One region of the Microbacterium sp. AC215 genome, then DNA from elsewhere that is predicted to be linked to it. Evidence: predicted binding sites of a transcription regulator. Region 1 holds the regulator's gene; the other holds the start of a gene.
The links. Region 1 encodes LexA, which represses DNA repair genes until DNA is damaged. Its sites were predicted from a motif close to TCGAACANNTGTTCGA; they were not measured.
Positions count from the first base shown of each region.

Region 1 (15,102 bases):
GGACTCTGCCGCGATCCAGGGGAACACCGGCTCGGGCGCCTCGGCGCGGCGCCCCGAGAGCGCGAGGCCGACCCGTGCGGCATCGTCCTCTGACAGGACTTCGCCGCCGCCGTCGCGCGCTGACCACACCCCACCGGAAAGATCGAAGACGATCACATCGATCCCGTACACCTCGTGGAAGCGGGCGACCTCCGCATCGATCACCGTCGCGCTGCCCGACCGCAGCGCCTGCCGCGCGCTGGTCACGAAATACCCGAGGTCACCGAGCTGCTCGGTGTAGAAGGCCTGCTGGATGCTGCGGGTCGCGCTCCACGCCGTGGCGCCGCCCAACGACAGCAGGATCGCGACGAGCGGCACCAGGAAGACGACGACGAGACGTCTGCGCATCGAACGCTACCCGGCCAACCGATAGCCGACACCGCGCACGGTCTCGATCAGATGCCGCTGACCCGCCTTCTTGCGGATCGCGCCGACGTGCACCTCGAGCGAGTGCCCGAAGCCGCGCCAGTCGGTGTTCCAGACCTCGCGGATGAGTCTCTCCTTCGGCACGGCGACGCCGGGGTACCGGGCGAGCACCGCCACGATGTCGAATTCCTTGCGAGTGAGTTCGATGGGAGCGCGTCCGATGATCACCTGCCTGGCGACGAGGTCGATCTCGATCTCGCCATCCTGCAGCCGTACGCGCGCCTCGGATTCCGGCCGCACGGGTCGAGAGCGTCGTGTGACCGCCTCGATCCGGGCGAGGAGCTCGTGGACGTCGTAGGGCTTGACGACGAAATCGTCAGCGCCGGCACGCAACCCTCTGATGCGCTCCGTGACCTGGTTGCGTGCGGTGACGATCACGATCGGCACCTCGGAGCGTGCGCGGATCCGACGGCAGAGATCGATGCCGTCGACATCGGGCAGACCGAGGTCGAGGAGCACCACCTCGGTGTCCGCACCCAGCTGCTGCAGCGCGGAGGCTCCGTCCGCGGCTCGCACGGTGGCGTACCCGGATCGCGCGAGGAAGGCCTCGAGTGCAGCGGCGACACGCTCGTCGTCCTCCACGATCAGAATCTGCATCGACCCTGGGTCCCCTTCTCCGCTCGAGCAGGGACAAACCTACCAGCAGGACGGGCGGCCGCTCGTCCGCCGGAGATCAGGCCGAGGATGCCGCCCGCTGCGCGAACGCGCTCTCGTAGAGGCAGACGCTCGCTGCCGTGGCGAGGTTCAAGGATTCGGCGCGGCCGAAGATCGGCAGCTTCAGCACCTGGTCGGCCTGCGCGAGCGCCTCGTCCTCGAGACCGCGCGCCTCATTGCCGAACAGCCACGCCGTGGGCTCGGCGAGCACTCCGTCCGCCCGGGCATGAAGAAGATCCTCGCCCTTGACGTCCGCGGCCAGAATCCGGAGTCCCGCGGCGTGAGCCTTCTCGACCACATCCGAGAGCTCTGCGCCCACGGACACGGGCAGATGGAACAGCGAACCTGTCGTGGCGCGCACGACCTTCGGGTTGTAGGGATCGACCGTGCGGCCCGTCAGCACGACGGCGTCGGCTCCCGCCGCATCGGCGGCCCTGATGATCGTGCCGAGGTTTCCCGGGTCCCTGATCTCCTCGCAGATCGCCACCAGACGGGGGGATGCCGCGAAGATGTCCCGCACCGACGTGGGCGCCTGCCGGACGACGGCCACCAGCCCCTGCGGAGTGACTGTGTCGGCCATCGCGTTCAGCACGTACTCCGTGACGTACTCCACGTCGATGCCGGCGTCCGATGCCTTCGCGCGGATGTCCGGATGCTTCTCCCAGCCGGTCGGGGTCGCGAACAGCTCCACGATCGCCTCAGGACTGTAGGTCAGCGCCTCGCGAACCGCCTGGGGACCTTCGAGGAGGTAGAGCCCTGTCTCTGCGCGCGCGCTGCGCTTGGTCAGCTTGGCGACGGCACGGACTCGGGGCGAACGGGGGTTCTCCAGCACGTTCACAGTCTAGAGAACGGCAGGACCGTTCCTGCGCAAACGCCGGGCGAACGACAGAGGACGCCCTCCCGAAGGAGAGCGTCCTCTGTGGTGAAGAGCTGCTTACGCAGCCGACTTCGGAGCGTTGACGTCGGAAGGCAGAGCCTTCTTCGCCGTCTCGACCAGCGTCGTGAAGGTCGCTGCGTCGTTGACCGCGAGGTCGGCGAGCATGCGACGGTCGACGGTGACGCCCGCGAGACCGAGGCCCTGGATGAAGCGGTTGTACGTGATGCCGTTCTGACGTGCAGCGGCGTTGATGCGCTGGATCCAGAGACGACGGAAGTCGCCCTTGCGCTTGCGACGGTCACGGTACGAGTAGACCAGCGAGTGGATGACCTGCTCTTTGGCCTTGCGGTAGAGGCGCGAACGCTGACCGCGGTAGCCGGAGGCGCGCTCGAGGATGACCCGACGCTTCTTGTGGGCGTTTACCGCCCGCTTGACTCTTGCCATTTTCCTGTGTTCCTATCGTGCGTTCGGGCGCGTCAGCGACCGAGAAGCTTCTTCGCGACCTTGGTGTCAGCCTTCGACAGCACCTGGTCCTGGTTGAGGCGGCGGGTGCGACGGCTCGACTTGTGCTCGAGGTTGTGGCGCATTCCGGCCTGCTGCTTCTTCAGCTTGCCGCTGCCGGTGATCTTGAAGCGCTTCTTAGCACCCGAGTGGGTCTTCTGCTTCGGCATCTTCTCTTCCTTCGTATGGCGCCTTCTCAGGCGACGGTGTCAACCCGCGGTGCGGGAGTCTGGGGGCGGGAGTTATTCCGCTGCGGCCTCGGCCGGCTCGTCGGCGTCGGTCTTGGCTTCGCGGGCGGCCTGCTTGTTCGCTGCGCGCTGGGCGTCGCGAACCGCATTCTGCTCCTGCTTCGCCTCGGACTTGCTCTTGAGCGGAGCCACGATCATGACCATGTTGCGGCCGTCGATGGTCGGGTTCGACTCGACGGTTCCGAGCTCGGCGACATCCTCGGCGAACTTGCGGAGGAGACGGACGCCCTGCTCGGGACGCGACTGCTCGCGACCACGGAACAGGATCATGGCCTTCACCTTGTCGCCGGCCTTGAGGAAGCCCTCGGCGCGCTTGAGCTTCGTCGTGTAGTCGTGCGCCTCGATCTTCAGTCGGAAGCGGACCTCTTTGAGGATGGTGTTCGCCTGGTTGCGGCGAGCTTCCTTCTCCTTCTGGGCGGCTTCGTACTTGAACTTGCCGTAGTCCATGATCTTGACCACGGGCGGCTTCGAGTTGGGCGCGACCTCGACGAGGTCGAGATCTGCTTCCTGCGCAAGGCGCAGCGCCGCCTCGATGCGGACGACGCCGATCTGCTCACCCGCGGGACCGACGAGGCGGACCTCGGGGACGCGGATGCGCTCATTGGTGCGGGGATCGCTGATGCGTAGCTCCTTAGACGATGGGATTCGGCCACCAGGATGCTGTCAGCACCCCGGGCGAAATCAGAATCGTCCCACCCACCGGCATTCAGACGCCGGCTCCGCACCCTGCCTGCCGGACCCCGTCTGACGACGCGATCCGGTGGAGTGCAAGACCCGGTAGCCTGGAACGGCAAGCGCGGGTGGGAAGTGAATCCTCTTTCGTACCGGAGCATGACGCTCCGGAGCCCGACAAAGTCTAACAGAAGGCAAGGCGAAGTGACGAACCAGGCATCGGATGAGGCTGCACGCGAGCGCGAAGAGCGCTGGGCACGGCAGGAGGAGGCGGCGTCCTCCGCCACGCGGGACATCGCCGATGTGCCGGCGGTCGAGGTCATCACGACCGCAGCCGTCCACCTCATGAGTGCCGCGGCGGTCAAGCTCGGCCTCGCCGACGACCCGCACGCGGCGGAGCAGCTCGACCTCGATGAGGCGCGCAAGCTCATCAATGCCCTCGCCGGGCTGATCACCGCCGGCGCACCGGAGATCAGCGACATGCACGCGCGGTCCCTCCGAGACGGGCTGCGCTCGCTGCAGCTCGCGTTCCGCGAGGCGTCGACCATTCCCGACCCGATCGGCAAGGGTCCGGGCGAGAAGTGGACAGGCCCGGTCAACTAGGGACTGCCGGCCGCTGCGGCTGACCGGTCGGTGGCAGCACCGAGCCGGTCAGGCCGAGCGACGCAGCTTCACGGTGAGAGAGTCGGCGAGCACCGCGATGCGATCATCCGCCGCCCACCGCTGCGCCAGGCGCGCGAGCACGGCATCGAGCACCTCGCGCTCGAGCCCGTCGACCAGCTCGAGGATGACGATCAGTTCTGGTCCGCGCAGACGGGCGTCCGGGTCTCCGGCCGCGACGGCGACGTCGATCACGGCGAGTTCATGCGCGACACTCTCCTGCAGAGCAGTGAAGACCTCGGGCGACAGGAAACTCGGCTCCCACCGATGACCCTGCGCGACTGCCCACACCGCGGGACGGCGGAGGACGAACTCGGTGTCCGACGTCGGGTCGAGAACGATCAGATCCGTCTCCTCCGCCGACGCTGCGAGAGCGGCGCGCACGGCTTCCACCGGGATCGGGCGGGCCGTCGCGTCCCAGCGCTGCATCGCCTCGACCGACGAGAACACCGGCTGCACGCGACGACCGTCGGGAGCCGCGACCGTCACGATCGAGAGCTCCTGAGTCTTGTCGACAGCGAGACCGCTCGGCGCCACGCCCTCCTCGCCCTTCTCGGCGATGAGCGGGATCAGGACCCGCGCCGAACGGAACGCGTCGACGACCTCGGTCTGAGCGCCCTCGCCCGCCCGAAAACGCAGCAGCGCCTCGAGCAGAGCCGGGTCGGCCGATCCGTCGTCGGCGGCATGAGGGTTCGACTGGAAGCTGCGGCCTTCCCAGGGCACACCGGCCGAGTCGCCCCGATCGCTGGACGGGTGCTCGTGCGACCCATGACGGTCGTGGGGACCGTGGTCCCCGGCGTCGTCAGTCCCCTGCGACATCCAGCGCCTCAGCCAGCGTGAACGCGCCGGCGTAGAGTGCCTTGCCGACGATGGCGCCTTCGACGCCCAGCGGCACCAGTTCGCGGAGCGCCACGATGTCATCGAGGTTCGAGATGCCTCCGGATGCCACGACGGGCTTCGGGGTGCGGGCTGTGACCTCGCGCAACAGCTCGAGGTTCGGCCCCTTGAGGGTCCCGTCCTTGGTGACGTCGGTCACGACGTAACGGCTGCACCCGGCATCCTCGAGGCGCTCGAGCACCTCCCAGAGGTCGCCGCCCTCCTTCGTCCACCCGCGAGCGGCCAGCGTCGTACCGCGGACGTCGAGCCCGACGGCGATCGCTTCGCCGTAACGGCTGATCACGTCGGCGGCCCACTCGGGGTTCTCCAGCGCGGCCGTGCCGAGGTTGATGCGGGTCGCGCCGCTCTCGAGAGCCGCCTCGAGCGTCGCGTCGTCACGGATGCCGCCGGACAGCTCGACGTTGACGTTCTTGAACTGCTTGATGACCTTGCGGAGGATCGGCGCGTTGCTGCCGCGTCCGAAAGCGGCATCGAGGTCGACGAGATGGATCCACTTCGCCCCCTGTGCGACCCACTCCCCCGCGGCGTCGAGCGGGTCGCCGTAGCTGGTCTCGGTGCCGGCCTCACCCTGAGTGAGGCGGACGGCCTTGCCCCCGGCGACATCGACGGCGGGAAGCAGGGTGAGAGCGGGAGACTGCGCGAAGTCGTTCATGACGTCCTCAGGTGAGATGGAGAGACCGATTCGTCGGCACGAGAATCGACACTAGCCCGCGTATCGGCCCGCTCCAAAACGATGACAGCAGAGAACCTCCCGTGCCACGCGGTAGCCTCGATGACGCCCCTGTTTCGGTGTGTGAGGAGATGTTCCATGGTGCGCGATGCGGAAGCGCGAGGAGGCGGACCCCTGCGACGCGGGAATGCGCTGCCTCCCGAGACTCCGGATGAGCGCGCTCAGATGCCGGCTGGACCCGACGCGGAGCCCACAGCCCCGCACCCCCGACCGGCACCCCAGCCCGCCCCCGCGCCGGGAACACGAGCCGCAGCGGCATGGGCAGCAGCCTCCGCCGCAACTCCTCCTTCCGATGATGCGCGACCGGCCACGCCCGCTGTACCGATCTCCGCACCGCCTTCGGTCCCCGCTGCGCCACCCGCCGCCCCTGCAGTACCGCCCGCGCCCTCAGCCGCATCGCCCGCAGCCCCTGCGGTACCGACGACGCCGGCACCTTCCGGTGCGCCCGCTGCGACCGGATCGCTTCCGACCGCGTGGTCGGAACAGCAGAGCTCTTCGACTCAGGACAGCACCGCGCGGCCCGCCGTTCCGGCGGCCACGGCGCCGCGCCCCCAGTCTTCCGACGTACCGCCCGCTCCGCCGCTGCCGGTGCCCGCCTCGGCCCCGTCCGCGCCCAACGCCGCCGCTGCAGAGTCGGCGTCCTCGGCATCCTCGCGTCGTCAGCAGCGCGAGCAGGGCGTGGGGCGTCGCTCGTTCCTTCAGGAGGAGCGCCGTGAGGAGCCAGCGCGTCAGGGCGGTCGCGGGCTGCTCAACCGCGTCGGGTTCACCCTCGGCCCGAGCGCTCGCGAACGCGCCGTCCGCGACGACGAGCACGCGGTGAGCCGCCACTGGCCGGGCCCCCGCACCGTCGCTGTCGTCAACGGGAAGGGCGGGGCGGGAAAGACACCGGCCACCGTGCTGCTGTCGGCGGTCTTCGCGCAGTACGGCGGCGCCGGGGTTCTCGCCTGGGACAACAACCAGACCCGCGGCACCCTCGGCTGGCGCACCGAGACGGGGGCGCACGATCGCACACTGCTCGAACTGCTTCCGCAGACCCAGCGCCTGCTGGGAGCCCAGGGACAGTCAGCCGACCTCGCGCACTTCGTGCATCACCAGCCGCAGGAGAAATACGACGTCCTGCGGTCGAAGCCAGTCCGACTGGCCCACGAGAATCGGCTCCGGCCCAGTGACGTCGACTCCATCCACGCGATCGCGGCCAAGTTCTACCGTCTGATCATCATCGACTCCGGCAACGACGAGTCCGATCCGATGTGGCTGCGGATGATCGACCTCGCCGACCAGATCGTCGTGGCGACGACGACACGTGACGACCATGCCGAGGCCGGGGCGCTGCTGCTCGAGGCACTCGAAGACCGCGACGAGCGATCCGCACGGCTGGCTCGCGAGTCAGTGGTCGTCGTCAGCCAGGCGGACCCGAAGGCATCCCCCGCCGAAGTCGCAGACGTCATCGCCGGATATCAGCCGCTCGCGCGCGAAGTCGTCGGCATCCCCTTCGATCGGGAGATGGTCGACGGTCACCTCCGTCTTCGTGCACTTGCGGCGCCGACGCAGCGGTCGTGGCTCTCTGCCGCGGCCGCCGTCGCCCGAGGCTTCTGAGCCGTTCGGCAGAGGACCCGACGGACCGGTCGTCCGAGGTTCGGATCGACGGCGGCTCAGCGGGCTGCCGACGCGTCAGGACCGAAGACTGTCGACCCAGTTGCGGAGCAGCTGGATTCCGGCCTCTCCGGACTTCTCGGGATGGAACTGCGTCGCGGAGAGCGGCCCGTTCTCGACCGCGGCGAGGAACGGATCGCCGTACGTCGACCACGTGAGCACCGGCTGAGGGAACGGCGGGATGACATCGAGCTCCCACGACTGCGCGGCGTAGGAATGCACGAAGTAGAAGCGTTCGTTCTCGATGCCCTTGAACAGCACCGACTCAGCGCCCGGCTCGACCGTGTTCCACCCCATGTGCGGCAGCACCGGCGCGTTGAGCTCCGTGACCGCTCCCGGCCATTCGCCGAGACCCTCGGAATCGTGCCCGCGCTCGACACCGTGCGCGAACAGAACCTGCATGCCGACGCAGATGCCGAGCACCGGGCGCCCGCCTGCGAGCCGGCGATCGATGATCTCGTCCCCGCCGTGCGCGTAGAGCGCATCGCGGACGGCCTGGAACGCGCCGACTCCGGGCACCACGAGACCGTCGGCCTCGAGGGCCTCCGTGCGGTCGCGCGTCAGCACCGCATCAGCACCGGCTGCGATGAGCGCCTTGACAGCCGAGTGGACGTTGCCGGATTCGTAGTCGAAGACGGCGACCCGGGGAGCCCTGCTCACAGTGCGCCCTTCGTCGACGGGATGCCGTCGACCAGGGGGTCGAGGGCCTTGGCCTGGCGGAACGCCCGAGCGAATGCCTTGTACTCGGCTTCGGCGATGTGGTGGGGGTCGCGGCCCCCGAGAACGCGTACGTGCACCGTGAGTCCCGCGTTGAAGGTGATGGCCTCGAACGTGTGGCGCACGAGCGAACCGGTGAAGTGGCCGCCGATGAGGTGGTGCTCGAAACCGGCAGGCTCCCCCGTGTGAACGAGATAGGGACGCCCCGAGATGTCCACGACAGCCTGCGCGAGCGCTTCGTCGAGCGGCACGAGAGCGTCGCCGTATCGCGAGATGCCGGACTTGTCGCCCAGCGCCTCACGGATGGCCTGACCGAGAACGATCGAGATGTCCTCCACGGTGTGGTGTGCGTCGATCTGCGTGTCCCCCGAGGCGCGCACCGTGAGGTCCGTGAGCGAGTGCTTCGCGAAAGCCGTCAGCATGTGATCGAAGAACGGCACCGACGTGTCGATACGGCTCGCACCGGTGCCGTCGAGGTTCAGCTCGAGCTCGACGGTGGACTCCGACGTGCTGCGCACACGCGTGGCGGTGCGCGGGGTCTGGGCGGGGCTGCTCATGAAGCCGATCCTATCGAGGCGAGGGCATCGAGGAATGCCGTGGTCTCCGCCTCGGTGCCCGCGGTGACGCGGAGGTGCCCGGGGATCCCGACGTCGCGGATGAGAACACCCTGCTCGTAGAGCTGCTGCCAGACCTTCTGGGGCTCTGCGACGCCCCCGAACAGGACGAAGTTCGACCAGGACTCATGCGGGGTGTAGCCCAGCGCCTCGAGTGTCGCGGAGATGCGATCCCGCTGCTCGACGATCTCCTCGACCATGCCGAGCATCACGTCGGAGTTGCGCAGAGCGGCGACGGCTGCGGCCTGCGTGAGAGCGCTGAGGTGATAGGGCAGGCGCACGAGCCGCAGAGCGTCGATGAAGGCAGGATCCGCGGCGAGGTACCCCACGCGGGCACCCGCGAAGGCGAAGGCCTTGCTCATCGTGCGGGAGACGGCGAGCCGCGGTCGTCCCTCGAGAAGGGTCAGAGCCGATGCCGCGTCGTGCGGCGCGAACTCCTGGTACGCCTCGTCGACGACGACGATTCCGTTCGACGCCTCGTACACGGCTTCGACGACGTCGAGGCCCAGCGGCGTGCCTGTCGGATTGTTCGGCGAGCACAGCAGGATGACGTCAGGATCGACATCTCGCACCTGCGCTGCCGCCTCTTCGGGGGTGATCGTGTAATCGGGCTGCCTGGTGCCGGCGACCCAACGCGCTCCGGTGCCCTTCGAGATCAGCGGATACATCGAGTAGGTCGGGGCGAAGCTGAACGCCGTGCGGCCCGGCCCTCCGAACGCCTGCAGAATGTGCTGAAGGACTTCGTTCGACCCGTTGCCTGCCCAGATCTGAGCCGGTTCGAGACCATGACCGAGATACTCCGCGAACCCTTCCCGGAGCGTGGTGAACTCGCGATCCGGGTAGCGGTTGACATCGCGGAGCGCGACCGCGATGTCGTCCAGGATGTCACTGGCGACCGCGTCGGGAACCGGATGCGTGTTCTCGTTGACGTTGAGTGCGATCGGAAGAGGCGCTTGCGGCGCTCCATAGGGCGTGAGCCCTCGGAGGTCGTCGCGAAGAGGGAGGTCGGCGAGTGATGCAGTCACCCTTCCCATGGTAGGCCGCCTTCGCTACACAGACGCTCGTGGTGACGGAGTGTGAACGCGCATCCGCGCCGCACCGCTCGATCGAACGGCCCTCACGGGTTCATTCCGAATACTGCGCCGGAATCGCCAGCTCCTGGCCGATCTGCAGCTCGCCGCCGCGCAGCAGGTTCAGACGCGTGATGTCACCGATCACGTCGCGCGGATCCGCGCCGGGGGCCACGCTCTCAGCGATCGACCACAGCGTGTCGCCGGGCATCACCGTCACCGTCGCGAACGATGCCGTGGCAGTCTGCTCGCCTGAGGCCATCGCACTGCCGCCGCTGAGTGCGGCGAATGCGATCCCGGCTGCGAGCGGCACGGCCGCGACAGCGAGAACGACACGTCGACCGCGCGCCGTCAGCTTGAGCCGCGTCGCCGGACGAGCCGGAAGGACTGCTGCACTGCTGAAGGTGATGGTGCTCATGTCGTGCTCCTCTGCATCTACCGCGTGGGCGGTGAAGTTGGCGTAGCGTTCGCATTCGCGCCTCGGCCGGGAGCCGTGAATGCGAAGCTACGTTCCGAAGTTATCTTCGAATTCGAACATCTGTCAAGCGTTCTTCGAAACAGAAGTCCGGGAATCGGCCGACACGCTCGAACAGATCTTCCACTTCGGCGCGATTCTCGGATACGGTTTCGATGTCAACACCCCACCACGGGCCTCCGACATTCGAACTGAGACGCCGGAATCGCACACCTGAGGAGCACCATGAGCGACATCTCCGCCCCCGACGCCGACGTCCCGCGCACCCGTCGCCGCAAGAGCCTGAGTCCCAAGCAGATGGCGATCCTCGAGGTCATCCAGACGTCGATCAGCCGTCACGGGTACCCGCCGAGCATGAGAGAGATCGGCGACGCCGTGGGCCTCAAGTCGCTGTCCAGCGTGACCCACCAGCTCGGCCAGCTCGAGCTGAGCGGATATCTGCGACGCGACCCCGGCAAGACCCGTGCCATGGAAGTGCTCATCGACCTCCCCGGCACCAGCGGAGAGAATCCCGCCGATGTGGCGACCCCCGTGGGCGATGCGGCGCTCGTGCCGCTCGTCGGCCGCATCGCCGCAGGTGTCCCGATCACCGCCGACCAGCAGGTCGAGGAGATCTTCCCGCTCCCCCGGCAGCTCGTCGGCAAGGGCGACCTGTTCATGCTCAAGGTGTCCGGCGAATCGATGATCGATGCGGCGATCTGCGACGGCGACTGGGTCGTGGTGCGGTCGCAAAGCAGCGCCGAGAACGGCGAGATCGTCGCCGCCATGCTCGACGGCGAGGCGACGGTGAAGGTTCTCCGTCGACGCGACGGCCACACCTGGCTGCTGCCTCGCAACTCCGCATTCGAGCCGATCCTCGGCGACGAGTCCGTCATCCTCGGCAAGATCGTCGCCGTGCTGCGCGCGGTCTGACTCCCCTCCCACCCTGGCGGTGACGGCGGGCGTCGACGCACCATAGGCTCGAACCATGTCGTCGCCGTTCGGTACCTGGACCTCTCCGTTCACCCCCGACCGGATCGCCGCGTCGTCTCCGCGGATCGATGGCAGCGCCTTCGTGGCTGACGAGATCTGGTGGGGTGAGTCGATCCCTGCCGAGGGCGGTCGCCTGACCGTGCGAAGTTCGACGGGTGCCGAGATCCTTCCCGCGCCATGGAGTGCTCGGTCTCGCGTCCACGAGTACGGCGGCGGGGCGTGGACCGCGGATGCCGACGGCACGCTGTACTTCGTCGATGCCAAGGATCAGCGCGTGCACCGCATGCCCCGCGGCGGTGTCCCCGTTCCTCTGACACCCCCGGGCCCGGCGCACGGCGGTCTGCGTCTGCAGAGCGGCCGCCTGTTCGCCGTGCGGGAGGATCTGTCCGTCTCCCCTCACCGACGCGCCATCGTCGAGATCCCGACCGACGGGTCGGCATCCGACCGGCCTGCGCTGTTGAAGACCCTCGTCGAAGGCGAGTCGTTCTACGCTCATCCGGCACTGTCTCCCGACGGTTCTCGTGCAGCGTGGGTCGAGTGGTCCGGCGATCGGATGCCGTGGCAGCGAGCGTCGTTGGTGATCTCGGACGGCACCGCGCGCACAGAGCTGTCCACTCGCGCCGCGCTGCAGCCCGAGTGGACGGCTGACGACGAGATCGTGTACTCCGACGATCCCTCGGGCCGCTGGGCTCTGCACCGACAGCGTGTCAGCGGAGCCCAGGCGGTCGGCACGGCGGAGCAGATCATCGACGACGACGCCGACACGGGATACGGCCTCTGGGTGCTCGGCAATCGCTGGTACCGCCCGCTCGCCGACGGTCGCGTCGTGGCTGTGCGCACGAACGGTCGCGACCGGGTCATCGTCATCGACCCCGACGGCAGCGCCCACCGCATTCCCCTCCCCGCAGACGGCCACGTGAGTGTCGACGATGTCGCGGGCTCCCGCGTGCTGCTCTCCGGAAACAGCTCGACGACAGAACCCGGGGTCTGGTGCGTCGACGTCGACACGGGTCGCGTCGAGGCCGTCGCGGGAGCTGCGCCGACCGATCCTGCGTGGATGCCGCCCGCATCCGAGGTCCTGGTCGACGGCTCGCACGGGCCCGTCCATGCCTTCGCGTACCCGCCGACGAATCCCTCGGCCCACGCTCCGGCCGCGGATGACGAGCTCCCGCCCTACATCGTGCTCGTCCACGGCGGCCCGACCGCGCATGTGACCGGCGCGGCGTCCGCCGCCGTCGCGTTCTGGACGAGCCGCGGCATCGGCGTGCTCGACGTCAATTACGGCGGATCGACGGGCTACGGCCGTGCGTACCGCGAACGGCTGGACGGCGGATGGGGCGTGGTCGACGTCGACGACGTGATCGCAGCGGCCCGCGGCCTCGCCGATGCCGGGCTCGCGGATCCCGCCCGCATCGCGATCAGAGGCGGCTCGGCGGGCGGTTGGACGGTGCTCTCGTCGCTGGTGCGGGGAGGGACGTTCGCCGCGGGGATCAGCCGATACGGAGTGGTCGACCTGCGGATGCTGAGCGCGCACTCCCACGACTTCGAGGCGCACTACATCGAGGGGCTGGTGGGTCCGCTGCCCGAGGCGGAGGCACTCTACGTCGCGCGTTCGCCCCTGACGCACGCCGACCGGATCGACGTGCCGGTGCTGCTGATGCAGGGTGCGGACGACCGTGTCGTGCCACCGGCACAGTCCGAGGCGATCCGCGATGCGCTGGCGACGAGTGGTGTGGAGCACGAGTACGTGCTGTACCCGGGTGAGGGCCATGGCTTCCGGTCGAGCGAGACGATCATCGACGCCCTCGAGAGGGAGCTCGCTTTCCTCGGACGCGTGTTCGGATTCACGCCCGCGCGCTGATCACTCCCCCACGCGGTTGCGCAGGCGCATCGCGCGCTCGGCTTCGCGGGTGTCCTGACGCTCGCGGAGGGTCTGGCGCTTGTCGAACTCGCGCTTTCCCTTGGCGAGAGCGATCTCGACCTTGGCGCGACCGTCGGAGAAGTACAGCTTCAGCGGGATCAGCGTGTAGCCGCCGGCGGAGACCGCGTGCTGCAGCTTCGCGATCTCCTCACGGTGCAGCAGCAGCTTGCGGACGCGCTTCGCCGAATGGTTGGTCCAGTGGCCCTGCGAGTACTCCGGGATGTGCACCGAGTCGAGAAAGACCTCGTTCCCCTTGACGAACGCATATCCGTCGCTCAGGTTCGCGCGCCCCTGGCGCAGTGACTTCACCTCGGTGCCGGTGAGCACCATCCCCGCCTCGTACGACTTCTCGATGTTGTAGTCGTGACGTGCGCGACGATTGGTCGCGACGACCTTCTCCCCGCGTTCCCTGGGCATGATTCTCTCCTGATCCGCGTCGCGCAATGGTTCCGGTGCCCGTCACGGGCGCACGACAGCCTGTCAGTCTATACCGGCGCGCGGGTCAGGTGCGAAGCCAGCGACGGATCGCGAAACCCGCCGACAGCGCGGCGAGCACGACGCCGATGCCGATCAGCACCGGGACGACGATGGCAGCGTCCTGCATCGACACCCAGGTCGTGATGAACGGCACGCGTCCTCGGAGGTAGCCGTCGACGCCGAAGTGGACGCCGGCGACGACGGCCGCGCTTGCGAGGGCCGAGCCGAGGAAGGCAGCGAAGACGCCCTCCAGGACGAACGGCGTCTGGATGAAGCGGTTGGACGCCCCCACCAGGCGCATGATCCCGATCTCCTTGCGTCTGGCGTACGCGGAGAGCCTGATGGTCGTGCCGATCAAGAGGATGGCGGCGATCAGCATGAGCGCTGCGATACCGACCGCGATGTAGGTCGCGACCGTCAAGGCGGAGAACAGGGGTTCGAGGTACTGGAGCTGATCCTGGACCTGCTCCACCCCCGCGACACCGTTGAACGCCTCGGAGATGACCTGCGACTGGCCGGGATCCTTCATGGTGACGAAGAAGACCTCGAACGCCTGCTCGGGCGAGATCACGCTCGCCTGGTCCTCGCCGAGCTGATCGACGAGCTTGGCGTACGTGTCTTCCTTGGAATCGAAGCTGACCTCGCTGATGAGAGGAGCGAGCGCCTCGCCGTCGAGCTGTGCTCGCACGGCGTCGACCTGCTCCTCCGATGCGCCGCCGTCGACGCAGGTGTCCTGCTCCGAGATGTCGGAGCACATGTAGACGGCGACCTGCGCCCGCTCGGTCCAATAGCCGCGCATCGTGCCGATCTGCGCCTGCATCAGGATCGCGGCGCCGACGAAGGTCAGCGAGACGAATGTCACGAGCACGACGGAGATGACCATCGAGATGTTGCGACGAAGCCCTCCGAGGGCCTCCGCGAGGATGAGTCCGATTCTCACGACGTCGGCCCCACTTCTTCCGTGCCGTCGTCGGACAGACCGAGTCGATCGGCCACCCCGAGCTCGGCGACGTCGACCTGCGGCAGCACGATGGGATGCGTCCGCGCCGCGAGGGCGACCGCCGGCTGCTCGTCTATCACCGGCGGCTCGATCGGCGCCGCCTGAGCCTCGGGAGTCTCGGATGCGGTCGGGACGGCGTCTGCGGACGCCGATTCCGCCTTGCGCTGCGCGCTGAGCTCCTCAGCGAGCGCGGCGCGGACCAGCGAGAGGTCGGCGGTCTGGCGCTGCACCTCCTGCACAGCAGTGAGTGCAGCGGCCGCGGCGGCGCCGCGCACCTCCTCGGGAACCAGACGCGGGATGTTCGACGTGTCTCCGTAGCCGCCGTGCACCTCGTCTCGCACCATCTCGCCATCGCGAAGTTCGATGACCCGACGCTGCATCTGGTCGACGAAGCCCGCCTCGTGTGTCGCCATCAGCACGGTGGTGCCTCCGGCATTGATCCTGGCGAGGAGCTGCATGATGTCGACCGACGTCGCCGGGTCGAGGTTTCCGGTCGGCT
Region 1 covers NZ_OZ409869.1:3,730,045-3,745,146, reverse strand. The annotation lists gene ACZZZF_RS18300 (sensor histidine kinase) at 1-387, opposite strand, end outside; gene ACZZZF_RS18295 (response regulator transcription factor) at 394-1,062, opposite strand; gene ACZZZF_RS18290 (TrmH family RNA methyltransferase) at 1,139-1,951, opposite strand; gene rplT (50S ribosomal protein L20) at 2,054-2,440, opposite strand; gene rpmI (50S ribosomal protein L35) at 2,473-2,667, opposite strand; gene infC (translation initiation factor IF-3) at 2,740-3,390, opposite strand; gene ACZZZF_RS18270 (DUF1844 domain-containing protein) at 3,622-4,020, shown strand; gene ACZZZF_RS18265 (SseB family protein) at 4,069-4,896, opposite strand; gene priA (bifunctional 1-(5-phosphoribosyl)-5-((5-phosphoribosylamino)methylideneamino)imidazole-4-carboxamide isomerase/phosphoribosylanthranilate isomerase PriA) at 4,880-5,626, opposite strand; gene ACZZZF_RS18255 (MinD/ParA family ATP-binding protein) at 6,293-7,300, shown strand; gene hisH (imidazole glycerol phosphate synthase subunit HisH) at 7,376-8,017, opposite strand; gene hisB (imidazoleglycerol-phosphate dehydratase HisB) at 8,014-8,631, opposite strand; gene ACZZZF_RS18240 (histidinol-phosphate transaminase) at 8,628-9,722, opposite strand; gene ACZZZF_RS18235 (LysM peptidoglycan-binding domain-containing protein) at 9,814-10,176, opposite strand; gene lexA (transcriptional repressor LexA) at 10,459-11,145, shown strand; gene ACZZZF_RS18225 (S9 family peptidase) at 11,201-13,066, shown strand; gene smpB (SsrA-binding protein SmpB) at 13,067-13,543, opposite strand; gene ftsX (permease-like cell division protein FtsX) at 13,629-14,543, opposite strand; gene ftsE (cell division ATP-binding protein FtsE) at 14,540-15,102, opposite strand, start outside.

Region 2 (15,102 bases), 110 kb from region 1:
GAGCAGCTCGACGAGAACATCGCCGCCGTCAACGGTCCGTCATTCACCGACGACGAGCTCGGCCGCATCGACGAGGCGGCCGGTGCCATCGACGTCGACCTGTGGGCGACGTCGACGGAGCTGTGACGGGAACACCGACATGAGCTTCGCCGCCCCCGTCGACTCCGTGCACGTGCGCGCGCCCGGCAAGATCAACGTCTATCTCGGTGTGGGCGGCCGCCACGACGACGGGTATCACGCGCTGGCCACCGTGTTCCAGGCGGTCTCGCTCTATGAGGACGTGATCGCCCGGCACGCCGATGACTTCTCGATCACCGTCTCGGGCGTCGACGACCCCGACACCGTGCCGCTGGACGATCGCAACCTCGCGATGCGCGCCGCCAAGCTGCTCGCGACCGCCGCCGAGTACGACGGAGGGGTGGCGCTGGAGATCCGCAAGAGCGTGCCTGTCGCCGGAGGCATGGGCGGCGGGTCGGCGGATGCCGCGGCCGCTCTCGTCGCGTGCGACGCACTGTGGGGCACCGGGTTCTCGACCGCCCGCCTGCATGAGCTGGCCGCCCGCCTCGGCGCGGACGTCCCGTTCGCGTTGCACGGCGGCACCGCTGTCGGAACCGGCCGAGGAGATCACCTGAATCCCGCGCTGGCGAGGGGGCGGTTCGACTGGGTGCTCGTCCCGAGCGATGACGGGCTGTCCACGCCCGTCGTGTATGCGCGACTCGATGCGCTGCGAGACGCTGAGGGCTCTCTCGCCGACGATCCGCCGCTGTCGCTCGAGGTGCCGGCTCCCGTGCTGCAGGCGCTGCGTTCCGGCGATCCCGAGCTGCTGTCCGAGAGCATCTACAACGACCTGCAGGAGGCCGCCCTGTACGAGCGGCCCGAGCTGGAGACCACGATCCTGCGCGGCATCCACGCCGGCGCTCTGCAGGGCATCGTGTCGGGTTCGGGACCCACCGTCGCTCTCCTCTGCCCGAGCCCCGCGGGTGCGCAGGAGGTCCAGTCGCTGCTGCGTGAGCACGGACTCGAGTCGCTGCACGTGCACGGGCCTGTGCCCGGCGCGCGCATCCTCGCCTGACCCGGCCCGCCCGCATCCTCGCCTCGGCGAGGTGCGCTCCGCGCGCCTGGCATACATAATGAAGAGACGATGTGACCGTGCACATACAAGGAGGTCTGTGATGTCGACTGCCTCCGAGCGTGCCCGGATGCCGAGCATCCGCGACGTCGCGAGACTCGCGGGGGTGTCGCACCAGACCGTGTCGCGGGTGCTGAACGACCACCCCAGCATCCGTCCCGAGACGAAGGCGAAAGTCCTCGACGCCATCGCCGTGCTGGACTACCGCCCCAACCTCGCGGCGCGGGCGCTCGTGACGAGCAAGTCCAACATGCTCGGCATCCTCTCGGCCACGGTGGGGGAGTTCGGACCGACGTCGTCGATCGTCGGCATCGAGGACGCCGCTCGCGAGGAGGGGTACTCGGTCTCGACCCTGAACCTCTCGGCCACGACCCCCGAGGCGATCGGCAACGCCCTGCGGCAGCTGGCGCGCGAGCAGGTCGACGGCATCGTGGTGCTCGCCCCGCAGGTCCGGGCGTTCCATGTGCTGAAGGGCATGGCGGTCGAGATGCCGTTCGTCTCGCTGCAGACGGCCTCCGGCTCCGACGGGGTGACCCTGTCGGCCGACCAGGTCGCGGGCGCGCGCACCGCCACCGAGCATCTGATCGGGCTCGGGCACAGCGACATCATCCACATCGCCGGGCCGCAGGACTGGATCGAGGCCGAGTCGCGCATGCGCGGATACCTCGATGCTCTGCGGGAGGCCGATCTGCCCACCTTCCCGCCGATCCGCGGAGACTGGACGGCCGACTTCGGCTATTTCGCGGGGCAGGAGCTCGCCCGACGGCGTGACTTCACGGCCGTGTTCGTCGCGAACGACCAGATGGCGATCGGGCTGCTGCACGGGTTCAGGGATGCCGGCATCCGCGTGCCCGAGGACGTGAGCGTCGTCGGGTTCGACGACATCCCGGTCGCGGCGCATGTCGCACCGACGCTGAGCACGGTGCATCAGGACTTCCCCGAGCTGGGTCGCCGCGCCGTGCGCATCCTGCTCGCGCAGATCCGTGGTGAGCAGGTGCCGCAGTTCGGGCCCCTGCAGACGACCCTTCGAACGCGGGAATCGTCCGCGCCTCGATAAGGCCACATTTTCGCGAGTGGTCTTGACACCGTCTCAGCGAGCGTAGACTATGTAATCCAATGTGAACGGTCACATCGAAGGTGACCGCCCGTCGCGAGGAAGATCTTGTGAGCACCACAGCAACGTTGCCGGTCGTGTCAGGCCCCATCCTGGAGATGCGCAGCATCACCAAGGAGTTCCCGGGTGTCAAGGCGCTGTCCGACGTGTCCATCACCGTCCGGGCCGGAGAGATCCATGCGATCTGCGGCGAGAACGGCGCCGGGAAGTCGACCCTGATGAAGGTCCTCTCCGGCGTGTACCCCTACGGCACGTACGAGGGGGAGATCCTGCTCTACGGCGAGGAGCAGCGCTACCGCGACATCGCGGCGAGCGAGCAGGCCGGGATCGCGATCATCCACCAGGAGCTCGCGCTGATCCCTGAGCTCTCGATCACCGAGAACATCTTCCTCGGCAACGAGATCCGCCATTTCGGCGCGATCGACTGGCGCGCCCAGCGTCAGCGCACGGTCGAGCTGCTGGCCCGCGTCGGCCTGCGCGAAGACCCCGACGTCGCCATCAAGACGCTCGGTGTCGGAAAGCAGCAGCTGATCGAGATCGCGAAGGCCCTCAACAAGGACGTCAAGCTCCTCATCCTCGACGAGCCCACCGCGGCACTGAACGAGAACGACTCGCAGCACCTCCTCGACCTGATCCTGGGTCTGAAGGCCAAGGGCATCGCGTCGATCATGATCAGCCACAAGCTCAACGAGATCGAGCAGATCGCCGACGAGATCACGATCATCCGCGACGGTCGCACGGTCGAGACGCTCGACATCTCGCGCGGCGAGATCAACGAGGACCGCATCATCCGCGGCATGGTCGGCCGCTCGCTCGAGAGCCGCTACCCCGACCGCACCCCCGAGATCGGCGACGTGTTCTTCGAGGTCAAGGACTGGTGGGTGCAGCACCCGACCGTGTCCGAGCGGATGGTCGTCAAGGGGTCGAACCTCAACGTGCGTCGTGGCGAGGTCGTCGGCATCGCCGGTCTGATGGGCGCGGGTCGCACCGAGTTCATGATGAGCATCTTCGGTCGCTCCTACGGCACGTTCCTCGGCGGACAGATCGTCAAGGACGGCCAGGAGATCACCATCCCCGACGTCTCCTCGGCGATCAAGCACGGACTCGCGTACGTCAGCGAGGACCGCAAGGTGCTGGGCCTCAACCTGCTCGACACCATCAAGCGGTCTGTCGTGGCGGCGAAGCTGTCGAAGATCTCGAAGCGCGGCGTCGTCGACGAGCGCGAGGAGTACTCGGTCGCCGAGCGCTACCGCAAGGCGCTGCGCATCAAGACGCCCAGCGTCGAAGAGGGCGTCGGCAAGCTCTCGGGAGGAAACCAGCAGAAGGTCGTGCTGGCCCGGTGGATGTTCACCGACCCCGACCTGCTGATCCTCGATGAGCCCACGCGCGGCATCGACGTCGGCGCGAAGTACGAGATCTACGCGATCATCAACGAGCTCGCCTCCCAGGGCAAGGGCGTCATCGTCATCTCCAGCGAGCTGCCCGAGCTGCTCGGCATCTCGGACCGCATCTACACAGTCTTCGAAGGTCGGGTCACCGACTGCATCCCGGCCGACCAGGCGACACCCGAGGCTCTCATGCGCAGCATGACCTCCGCGACTCAGAAAGCATCCGCATGACCACCGACCTCACGACAACGAAGCGCGGCTTCCACTTCGGCGACATCCGCAAGATGTTCGGAAGCAACGGCACCTCGTCACTGCGCCAGTTCGGCATCCTGGGCAGCCTCATCGTCATCATCGTCCTCTTCGAGGTGCTGACGCTGCTGCGCAACGGACCGAACGGCGCGACGCTGACGTCGGGCAACCTGATCAACGTCATCAACCAGTACTCGTTCATCCTGATCCTCGCGATCGGCATGGTGATGGTCATCATCATGGGGCACATCGACCTGTCGGTCGGCTCCGTGGCGGCCTTCACCGGCATCATCGTCGCGAAGTCGATGGCCGACTGGAACCTCCCTTGGCCGCTGGCGATCCTGCTCGGCCTCGGCGTCGGTGCCCTGGTGGGCGCCTGGCAGGGGTTCTGGGTCGCCTACGTCGGGGTGCCCGCGTTCATCGTGACGCTCGCCGGCATGCTCTTCTTCCGTGGCGCGCAGCAGTGGATCGGTGACGCTCAGACGATCCCGGTGCCCAAGGGCTTCCAGGTGATCGGCACCGGCTACCTTCCTGAGGTCGGGCTCCCGCTGGACTTCAACGTGCCGACCATGATCCTCGCGCTGGTCGCGGTGGCGTGGCTGGTCTTCTGGGAGATCCGCACCCGTCGCCAGCAGCACAAGATGGGCTCCGACAGTGCGCCCCTCTGGGTCAGCGTCGTCAAGGTCGTGCTGCTCTCGGTCGTCGTGCTCGCCGCTGCGTGGATGTTCGCGACGGGTCGCCCCGGCACGAGCTTCCCGGTTCCGGGGCTGATCCTGCTCGCCCTCGTGATCATCTACTCGTTCATCACGCGGAACACCGTCTTCGGTCGCCACATCTACGCCGTGGGTGGCAACCGCCAGGCCGCACGCCTCTCCGGCGTGAAGGACCGCTGGGTCGACTTCTTCGTCATGATGAACATGTCGATGATGGCCGCACTCGCCGGCATGATCTTCGTCGCCCGTTCGCAGGCATCCGGACCGAACGACGGCACCGGCTGGGAGCTCGACGCGATCGCGTCGGTGTTCATCGGTGGTGCTGCGGTCGCCGGTGGTATCGGTACCGTGATCGGCTCGATCATCGGTGGTCTGGTCATGGCGTTCCTCAACAACGGTCTCGCTCTGCTCGGCCAGGGTGCCGACGTCGTCTCGATGATCAAGGGCCTCGTGCTCCTGCTCGCGGTCGGCATCGACGTCTGGAACAAGCAGCAGGGCCGTCCGTCGCTCATCGGTCTCCTGACCCGCCGGTCGGGCCGCAGGAGCGACCCGGAGGCCACCGCGACCTTCGAACCCAACAGGACTTACCAAGCCCCTCCCGTCGATAAGACGAGGGCCGAGTAAGCGGACTCTCCGCGCAGTGCTCGCACGCAGAATCCGTCACATCACACAGAAAGAGATCACATGAAGAAGATCATCGTCACAGCGACAGCGCTCGTCGCGACGGCTGCCTTCGCACTCACGGGCTGCTCCGGTGAGCGCGGCGGCGGAACCGACACGGGATCCGGCGAAGAGGCCGAAGCAGGCTTCGCCGCCGACTCCTCGATCGGCGTCGCCCTTCCCGACAAGACCAGTGAGAACTGGGTCCTCGCGGGTCAGCTCTTCACGGACGGCCTGGAAGAGGCCGGCTTCAAGGCAGACGTGCAGTACGCTCCGGCGAGCAACACGGTCGCCGAGCAGCAGAACCAGATCCAGGCCATGGTCACCAACGGCGCCAAGGTCATCATCATCGGCGCGAAGGATGGCAAGCAGCTCGCCACCCAGGTGCAGGCGGCCAAGGATGCCGGCGCGTACGTGATCGCGTACGACCGTCTCATCGAGAACACCGAGGCAGTCGACTACTACGTCGCGTTCGACAACTTCAAGGTCGGCCAGCTGCAGGGCCAGGCCCTGCTCGACGGTCTCGCCGAGCGTGCGGGCCACGAGGCTCCGTACAACATCGAGCTCTTCTCCGGCTCGCCGGATGACGCCAACTCGAAGGTCTTCTTCGACGGCGCCATGGACGTGCTCCAGCCGGAGATCGACAACGGCAACCTGGTGGTCGTGTCGAAGCAGACCGAGATCGCGCAGACCGCGACCGAGGGATGGCTTCCGGAGAACGCGCAGAACCGTATGGACACGCTGCTCACCTCGTCGTACAGCGGTGACACCGTGGTCGACGGCGTGCTGTCGCCGAACGACACCCTTGCTCGCGCCATCATCACCTCGGTGCAGCAGGCCGGCAAGCCGGTTCCGGTCGTCACGGGTCAGGACTCCGAAGTCGAGTCGGTGAAGTCGATCATGGAGGGCATCCAGTACTCCACGATCAACAAGGACACCGCACTGCTCGTCGAGCAGTCGATCAAGATGGTCGGCCAGCTGCAGAAGGGCGAGACCGTCGATGTCAACGACGAGGAGTCGTACGACAACGGCGCCAAGGTCGTTCCGGCGTACCTGCTCGACCCGATCATCGTCACCAAGGAGAACGCTGCTGAGGCGTACGCCAACGTTCCGAGCCTCCTCGAGATCGTGAAGTCGTACCAGTAAGCGACATCGCACTCACCGCAGACGAGCCGTCCGGACCTTCGGGTCCGGGCGGCTCTTCGCCATGTCGGGTCGACTTTCCACACCGCGCGCGGGCGAGCCGCTGGCGGAAAGTGGACGTCCTGTCGGAGGACGTCCGCACACGGCGCTAGCCCCAGACGGGGTCGTCGGGATCGGGAGAGTCTGTGCCGTCGGCATCTGTCATGATGCGCGCTTCAGCGATCCACGACGTCAGAGGGCCATCGCGGAGGAGATGAGGCCGCGGTGTGTCGAGCAAAACAGAGGCGGCGACCTTGTCCAGCGGCTCATCGCTCGCGAAAATGACGACGTTGCCGAGTGGCCCTTCCGCATCTTCCGGCTCTGCGTCGAGCACGACAGCGACGTGCTCGAACACGGTGCTCAGGGTCGCGGCCTGTCGTCGTGAGTATTCGAACGGATGCCCGTCGAGCAGGTTCACGGCGACCACGCCCGCTGCTGCGGAGCGCGCGGCGACCCGACGATAGAACTCCTGGCTGGCCACACGATGCCGGATGACGGCGGCATCCCAGAGATCGACGACGGTGAAGCACGCCTCCACCCAATCGGTGTCGATTGCGGTGCGATAACTCGCGGCGTCGTCAAGTCCGGGGGACGGAGGTGACTGCACCGGCGATGTCTTCTCATTCGGAAAAGCGGCGTCCGCGACCGTTCGAGCGTCACCGAGGATGACTCGTATGTCAGACCCGGGAGGCAACGGCAGCGCGTCGATGACGGCGGCATAGAGCGCGGGTTCGAACTCCACCACCAGCTGAGGTGATCCGGCGCGCGTCGCCTGGACGTAGCGTGCCAGCGTGAGTGCTCCGGCCCCCAGATGCACGGTGAACAGCGGCGCATCAGGCTCGGCGGCGGCATCCATTGCGCGGGCGATGTGTTGGGTGTAGCTGTACTCGAGGGCGGTCGGCTCGGTCATCGAGACGACGGACTGCGCAATTCCATCCACGCTGAGCTCGAAGCGACCGGGGCGCCTTCTCGACTGCACCAGCTTTGCCGTGCGATTGGCTAGTGAGAGCGAGAACACCCGGCGACTCCATGGCACCTGTCTAGTTTAAGCCGGAGGGGATCGGTCGGCGGCTGCCTCTGGAGGAGCAGAGCGCCGTAGGCGAACTCGCTCTCGGAAGGCCGAGCCTCCTCGAGATCGTACGAGTCGTACGAGAAAGCGATCAGCCATCTGGCAGAAGAGGGCCGCTCGGACCTTCGGGGCCGGCGGCTCTTCTTGTTGTCGTGCTGCTGTGGTGCGTTCTTCAGCAGCCGACGCCGGCCGGGTTCTCGTGGCAGGTGTGGGCGACGAGCGCGGTGCGGGCCTCGAGGATGCGGATCTCCTGCGTGGCGCCGCTGGTCGTGAGCTGCCCGGGAATGTCGATCCATCCGCCGCCGAGGTCCACCTGCGCGGTGAATCGGATGTCCACGCGGGCCGGGTACACGCCGGGTTCGCGGTAGACGTGGCTGGTCGGGGTCGGCGTGAACTGCGCCTGACCGAGCGCCTCCCAGGTCTGCCCAGGTGTCGTCACTGTCGCGGAGCTGCCGTCGCCGTACGTGTAGTCGTATCCGGCCGGGACAAATCGCACGCGCAGTGGCACGCCGAACAGCTCGCCGTCTTGGATCTGCGTGGATGCTGCGGCCGTGAAGTTCGTCGGCATCCCGGCGATCCCGACGTTGCCGGGTTCGGCGGTCGCGCGGATTGATGCCGGTGCGAATCGCGCCAGGTCGGAGATGGTGATCGTCGGCGCGCCCGGCGTCGACGCAGCGGAGGCCGGGGGAGCGGGCCGGTTCGGGCGCGGCGCACAGCGCGTGGTGCCCGAGTCGTCCATGCATGCCGCGAGGTCGATCGCCTCCTGGCTCGGACCCGACGGTTCACCCGGACCCGTGCCGTCGCCCGGACCGCCATCACTCCAATTCGAGTCGGTGCCGGGATCAGTGCTCGGCTGCTGCTGGGTGCCGGAGATGGTGAGGGAGGAACCATCCGTCGAGCCGCAGAGTCCCATTTTCTCTGCAGTGCTGGCGCAGCCCGTTGACGCGCCTTCTGCGCTCAGCGGGAGCGAGATGAGCAGGCCTAGAGCCAACGCCCCAATGGCGATCTTGCTCAACATGAGTTCTCGTCTGCCGAGCTCTCGAGACTGATTCTGAGACTCGCGCGGTCCCCCGTGAACTGGACGAGTTGAGAAACAACATCGCCGCGACCTGCGGGGGTGACATCCACGCCATCTGTGTTCAGGACGCGGAGCTCGGACACGTCGATGCATACGTAGCCCGTCACGTCCGCGATGCGGCCGTCGACATCCGCGTTAGTGCCGAGAAACAGAGCGACGCTAGCCTCTCCATCGGCGCTTAGTCCCCACTCGCGGAACGAGTTCTGCGCGTCGATGTCATTCTCAAGCGCCACTCCTTCAAGAAACTCCTGCGGGTCGGGCTCGGCCTCGCCCCGATTCCTGGCATTACCCGCCTCGTTGTACGCCCGGTACACCTTCTCCGCCGCAGCGAACGCCTCCTCCTCGTTGGCGAAGGCCGCGGTGGGCGTAGGGGCGGGCTCCGGTTCAGTGGTGCATCCCGCGAGAGCGCCAACCCCCAACGCCACTACGGCGACAGCAACTATGCGCGCGCCCATCCGTGGAACTGCCGCACCACCGCCTCTGCCGTGACGAATCGCAAGAACGGACAAGGGGCGCAATGGAGGAGGAGTCACCGCGCCACCGTAGTGAAATCGGCCAGGCTCGCGTCGCGTTTCTCCACAGGTCCGCGCCAGCGCGAACGTCTCCGCTCAGAACGGCGCGCGCACGGCATCCGATTCGGTGAAGATCACCGTGTTCGGTGCAGGGGGAGTGTCGATGTACGTCCGCCCGATGGGACTCGTCCACTCCATGACCCCGCCGGGCTTCTGCTCGACGTGCCATGGCGTGTGATGTTTCAGAACGTGATGTCGGCGACAGAACGATGCCAGATTCGATTCGCAGGTCGCGCCACCCGTCGAGGCAGCATGGTTGTGGTCGAGGTCGCATTTCCGCGCCGCCACTCCGCACGCTGGGAATCGACATCGCTGGTATCTTGCCCGCAGGTGCCTGCGCAAGTGACGGCTCGGTCGGTATCGGTCGACGGCGAGGACATGACCGGTGATCGGATGCGTCAGCACCCGTTCCCATCCCTTCGTCTGCCCGGCCAATCGGCGCGCAGTATCGACGTCGATCGGAATCACGCCGTCGAGCTCGGCGGGCGGCGCCGCCTCGGCATCCGGAGCACCCGACCCCTCGTGCGCATCGTCGTCCATCAGGGTCGTCACCGGAACGGTGATCTCAATGCGCGCACTGATGGCCGCCAGCAGTCCGTCTTCGCTGTCGTGCCCGGTCGGCTGGCCGCTGAGCACGAGGTCGGCGAGCAGGTCGGCGCGGATCTCGTCGACCGTCCGATCATCCGCCTCGAACTCATCGCCGTCTCGAGCCGCCCGCCGCTTCGCGCGAAGGTTCTCGACGCGCAGTGCGTGCGCCATCTGCGAGAGACGGTCGAACATGCCGTGGACGAGCGCGGCAGGCGCGTGCGTGTGCAGCGCCGCCATCCCGTCTTCGCCATCCGTCGCCCAGACTCGCCGCTGAGATCTGGCGCGACGATGCCGCTCCGACACTGTCGTCGGAGCGAAGCGCTCGGCCACACGGCGCGCCAGCGCGCGCAGTCGGTTCGGCGATTCCACCTCCGCCAGCGGAAGGATCACCGCGGAATATGCCTCGCGGTGATCGGGCGACTCGAGGCCCGAACCTACGTCGACGATGACACGGGAGTGCGCGGCGCTGATCCGCCCCGCTCCCTGTGCGGCCCAGACGGCGGGGAACCGATCGACCAGCAGCTCCGCCGCCGCCATCCGGCGCTCGATGGTGCGATCGCTGACATGCTGCACGGCTCCGATCTCGGCCGCGATGGTCCTGATCGAATGGTCTCCCCGGTCCGGGTGATCACCCTGCTTCGCGATGTCGACCGCGAGCCGACTGGCGATCGCCAGCAGCCCGTCGCGCGCGGCGCTCATGCTGCTCACTGTCGCCTCTGCGACTTGCAACGCGGCGACGAGATCGGCGAGATTCGCGATCTGCGTGTCCGTCGCGTCGAGCAGTGCTGTCATGTCTCCGAGTAGATCACGGACCACCGACATTCGAACGAAGATTCGATACATTCCCGAATCGACATGATCCCGGAAGAGGGGTGACTCATGCGACACTGACGTCATGCTCCTTCACGCCGTCGACGTCGGCGACGGCCCTCGTACGGTGGTTCTGCTCCACGGGATGATGGGCTCGGCCGACAGCTGGTGGCGTGTGATGCCGGTGCTCGCTGCTCAGGGCTTCCGTGTGCTGGCAATCGATCTCCCCGGTCACGGTCTGTCACCGCGAGACCCGCGTCTGACGATCGAGCAGGCTGCATCGTCGGTGGTCGAGACCGTCCGAAGTCTCGCCCCGGGACGGCCGCTCGCGGCCGTCGGGCACTCCTACGGGGCGAGCGTGCTCGCACAGGCGGCCCCGTTGCTCCGACCTGAACCGGGCATCTATGTCGATGCCGCACTCGTCCTCCCCGGCGGCAGCGACCGTGACGATCTCATCGAGCGGTACGTTCGCGATCGCGAAGCTCGACAGTCGCCGGAGAACCTCCGTGCCTCGCGTCCGTTCTACTCGGAGAGGGATGCCGAGATCGAGGCACTCGCCGCCCGCCGCTTCGACCCGACGACGATGGCATCCGTCTCCTGCGGCCGCGATCACATGTGGCTTCCCGACCCGGGGTCGATCATCGTCCGCGCCGACCCGAGCGACTGGGTGACCGCCGCCGACGTCGCCCGGTTCGAGGCGAACGGCATCGACGTGCGCAGCATCCCCGGAGCCGCGCACACTGTCTGGTACAGCCACTTCGAGGAGTTCACGGCGTCGCTCCCGGAGCTGTTCGGCCGGCGCGCTCGTGCGCAGGGTGCCGGATGACGAGGCAGCCGTGACAGGAGGCTGACCGGGCCACGCAGACCGCGCGACTACCCTGGGGAGTGACATGGCACATCTTCTCGGGGCAGAAGCCCTTCATCTCGAATATCCGACGAGGGTCGTCTTCGACTCCGTGACCCTCGGCATCGAAGAAGGTGACCGCATCGGCATCGTCGGCCGCAACGGCGACGGCAAGTCGAGCCTCCTCGGAATGCTCGCCGGCATCAAGGAGCCGAACTCGGGCCGCGTCACGGTGCGAGGCGGCACGACCATCGGCGTCCTCGACCAGGCCGACACCCTCAGCGACGACCTGACCATCAGCGCGGCGGTCGTCGGTGACACCCCGGAGTACGAGTGGGCCGGCGACCCGCGCATCCGCGACGTGATCGAGGGACTGCTGAAGGACCTGCCCTGGGATGCGGAGATCGGCTCCCTCAGCGGAGGCCAGCGCCGACGCGTGTCACTCGCCAAGCTGCTGACGGGGGACTGGGACGTCATCGCCCTCGACGAGCCCACCAACCACCTCGACGTCGAGGCCATCACCTGGCTCGCCGGACACCTCAAGAAGCGGTGGAGCCCGAACTCCGGAGCGCTCATGGTCGTGACTCACGACCGGTGGTTCCTCGACGAGATCTGCACCGAGACCTGGGAGGTGCACGACCGCATCGTCGAGCCCTTCGAGGGCGGCTATGCGGCGTACATCCTGCAGCGGGTCGAGCGCGACCGCATGGCGGCGGCGACAGAGGCCAAGCGTCAGAACCTCGCCAAGAAGGAGCTCGCGTGGCTCCGTCGAGGCGCACCCGCGCGAACCGCGAAGCCGAAGTTCCGCATCGATGCGGCCAACGAGCTCATCGCCGACGTGCCGGAGATCCGCGACAAGGTCTCCCTGCAGTCGCTCGCCGTCTCTCGTCTCGGCAAGGACGTCGTCGACCTGCTCGACGTCGGAGTGACCTATCCGACCGCCGACGGCGGCACCCGCGAAGTCCTCCGCGACGTCGAGTGGCGCATCGCGCCGGGGGAGCGCACCGGCATCCTCGGTGTGAACGGCGCCGGCAAATCGACGCTGCTCGGGCTGATCTCGGGCACCGTCGAGCCCACGGTCGGCCGTGTGAAGCGCGGCACGACCGTGAAGGTGAAGACGCTCACGCAGCGCCTCGACGAACTCGAGGACGTCCGACGCGAGCCGGTGCGTGTCGTGATCTCGCGACTGCGCACCTCGTACACGATGGGATCCGGCTCGAAGGCGCAGGAGCTCACGCCGGGCCAGCTCCTCGAGCGGCTCGGCTTCGATTCGGCGCAGCTCTCCACCCCCGTGAAGGATCTCTCCGGAGGTCAGCAGCGCCGCCTGCAACTGCTTCTCGTGCTCCTCGACCAGCCCAACGTGCTGATCCTCGACGAGCCCACCAACGACCTGGACACCGACATGCTCGCGGCCATCGAGGATCTGCTCGATTCGTGGTCGGGAACCCTGCTGGTGGTCAGCCACGACCGGTACTTCCTCGAGCGCGTCACCGATCAGCAGTTCGCGATCCTCGACGGCCACCTGCGGCACCTGCCCGGCGGCGTCGACGAGTACCTGCGCCTGCGCCAGTTGCAGACCTCGGCACCGGGCAGGTCGCAGACGGCCGTCAACACTGAGAAGAAGGCCCCCAGCCTCGACGGTGCCGCACTGCGCGCCGCCCAGAAAGAGGTCTCGTCGCTCGAGCGCCGCATCCAGAAGCTCACGCAGCAGGTCGACAAGGCGAAGACCGCTCTGGCGGATCACGACCAGTCGGACTTCGCCGGCCTCGGCGACAAGATGAAGGCGATCAGCGACCAGCAGGCCGAGATCGAGGAACTCGAACTCCGCTGGTTCGAGCTGACCGAACAGCTCGACTGACGAGAGGTCTGGCCCTTCCGCCCTCGCGGGAATACGGTGGCAGTCGAATGCGCTGTGCTCTGGGCGGGGTTCGATGCCAGCCGGGATCGCACAGCTTGATCCTGCGGTACCCGGGAGGTTCAGATGGAAGGACTCGAGGTCACCGTCCTGATCGGACTCACGATCCTCGTGGGAACGTTGATCGCGCCGCGCGTTCGACTCGCGCTGCCGCTCGTCCTCGTGATCTTCGGACTCCTCCTCGGCTTCGTCCCGCAGCTCCGCGAGATCCAGCTGCCCCCTGAGACGGTCCTGCTGCTGTTCCTCCCGGTGATGCTGTTCTGGGAGAGCCTCACGACCTCGCTGCGATCGATCCGCCGTGACTTCCGCTACATCCTCCCGATGAGCACGGTGCTCGTCGTGGCATCCGCATTCGCCGTCGCGGGCATCGGTCTGCTGTTCGGGATGCCGTGGGAGACCGCGCTGATCCTCGGCGCGGCAGTGGCCCCTCCGGATGCGACGGCCGTGGCAGCCCTCGGCAGGCTGCTGCCCCGGCGCATGTTCATGAAGCTCAAGGCCGAGAGCCTCACGAACGACGGAACCGCGCTCGTGCTCTACGCGATCGCCGTCTCGCTGGCTCTCGGCGGCAACATCACACCCCTGTCGGTGACGATGTCGGTGCTCACCTCCTATGTCGGAGGAATAGCGGCCGGTGTCGTGATCGCAGGCCTCGGGTACCTGCTGCTGCGTCGCACCTCTTCGACGATCGTCATCAACGTCGCGCTGCTGCTCATCCCGTTCAGCGCGTTCCTCCTTGCGGAGATCGTGCACGCCTCCGGCGTGCTGGCCGTCGTCGTCGCCGGTCTCATCGTCGCCTATGTCTCCCCCCGGGTGACGACAGCCTCGTCGCGGCGGCAGGCCGACGCCGCATGGCCGTTCGGCGTCTTCCTGCTCAACGGAGCGCTGTTCGTGCTGATCGGGCTCGAGGTGCAGTTCGTCGCGCATGAGATCTCCGCGGCAGCGATCGGTCGGCTCGTGCTCATCACCCTCGCGGTGTGGGGGACGCTGCTCGTCGTCAGATATCTCTTCCAGCTGCTGAACGCGCCCTTCCAGCGACGCAATCCGGCGCTTCCGTCCCGTGGTGCCAAGGCGCGATCGATGGCGGTGTCGACGGTCGCAGGCATGCGGGGTGCCGTCTCGCTCGCGATCGCGCTGTCGGTTCCGGCCGCCAGCGCGACCGAGGGCGAGATCGCCGGACGCGACGAGATCGTGTTCGTCACGGCGGGAGTGATCCTGCTCAGTCTGCTCGTACAGGGGCCGCTGCTGCCGGCGATCGTTCGCTGGGCACGTTTCCCGGTCGATCACATGGAGGCCGAGGAGTACGAGCTCGCCGAGCGGACGATCTCGGGCGCGGCACTGGCCGCCCTCGACGACCTCGCCGTCGAGCACGGCGTCGGCCAGGAGATCCGAGACAAGGTGCGTGCCGAGGGCTACCAGATGCTCGAGTTCTCGAACGCGCGTGCGCTGGCGCGCGAGCAGGCGATCGTCGATGCCGAGGCCCAGGCGCTCGACGTCATGCTCGACGAGCCCGATCCGCTGGGCGGCGGCCAGCAGATGAACGGGGGAGCGGATGCCGGTGCCGCGGAGGCGTCGGTCGCGCTGCGACTGCCGGACGCGACTCGTGTCGGCGACGACGGTGAGCTCGCGGACGGCGAGGTCAGGACTCTGCAGATGATCGCCACCTCGGCCGACGTCGACGTCATGCAGCGGTCGCCGCTGCTGCGTCACGAGGAGCACACGCGCCTCAAGCTCGCGCTCATCGACCGCAAACGCGAGGTGCTGCTCGGACTGCGCAGAGACGGGACGGTCGAC
Region 2 covers NZ_OZ409869.1:3,619,454-3,634,555, forward strand. The annotation lists gene mgrA (L-glyceraldehyde 3-phosphate reductase) at 1-126, shown strand, start outside; gene ACZZZF_RS17685 (4-(cytidine 5'-diphospho)-2-C-methyl-D-erythritol kinase) at 140-1,072, shown strand; gene ACZZZF_RS17690 (LacI family DNA-binding transcriptional regulator) at 1,173-2,186, shown strand; gene mmsA (multiple monosaccharide ABC transporter ATP-binding protein) at 2,342-3,862, shown strand; gene mmsB (multiple monosaccharide ABC transporter permease) at 3,859-5,217, shown strand; gene ACZZZF_RS17705 (substrate-binding domain-containing protein) at 5,278-6,399, shown strand; gene ACZZZF_RS17710 (polyamine aminopropyltransferase) at 6,545-7,375, opposite strand; gene ACZZZF_RS17715 (hypothetical protein) at 7,677-8,417, opposite strand; gene ACZZZF_RS17720 (hypothetical protein) at 8,516-9,037, opposite strand; gene ACZZZF_RS17725 (HNH endonuclease signature motif containing protein) at 9,191-10,534, opposite strand; gene ACZZZF_RS17730 (alpha/beta fold hydrolase) at 10,638-11,378, shown strand; gene ACZZZF_RS17735 (ABC-F family ATP-binding cassette domain-containing protein) at 11,443-13,254, shown strand; gene ACZZZF_RS17740 (Na+/H+ antiporter) at 13,378-15,102, shown strand, end outside.
Region 2: the regulator LexA is predicted to act here: its motif matches at 10,565-10,580, upstream of ACZZZF_RS17725 (HNH endonuclease signature motif containing protein).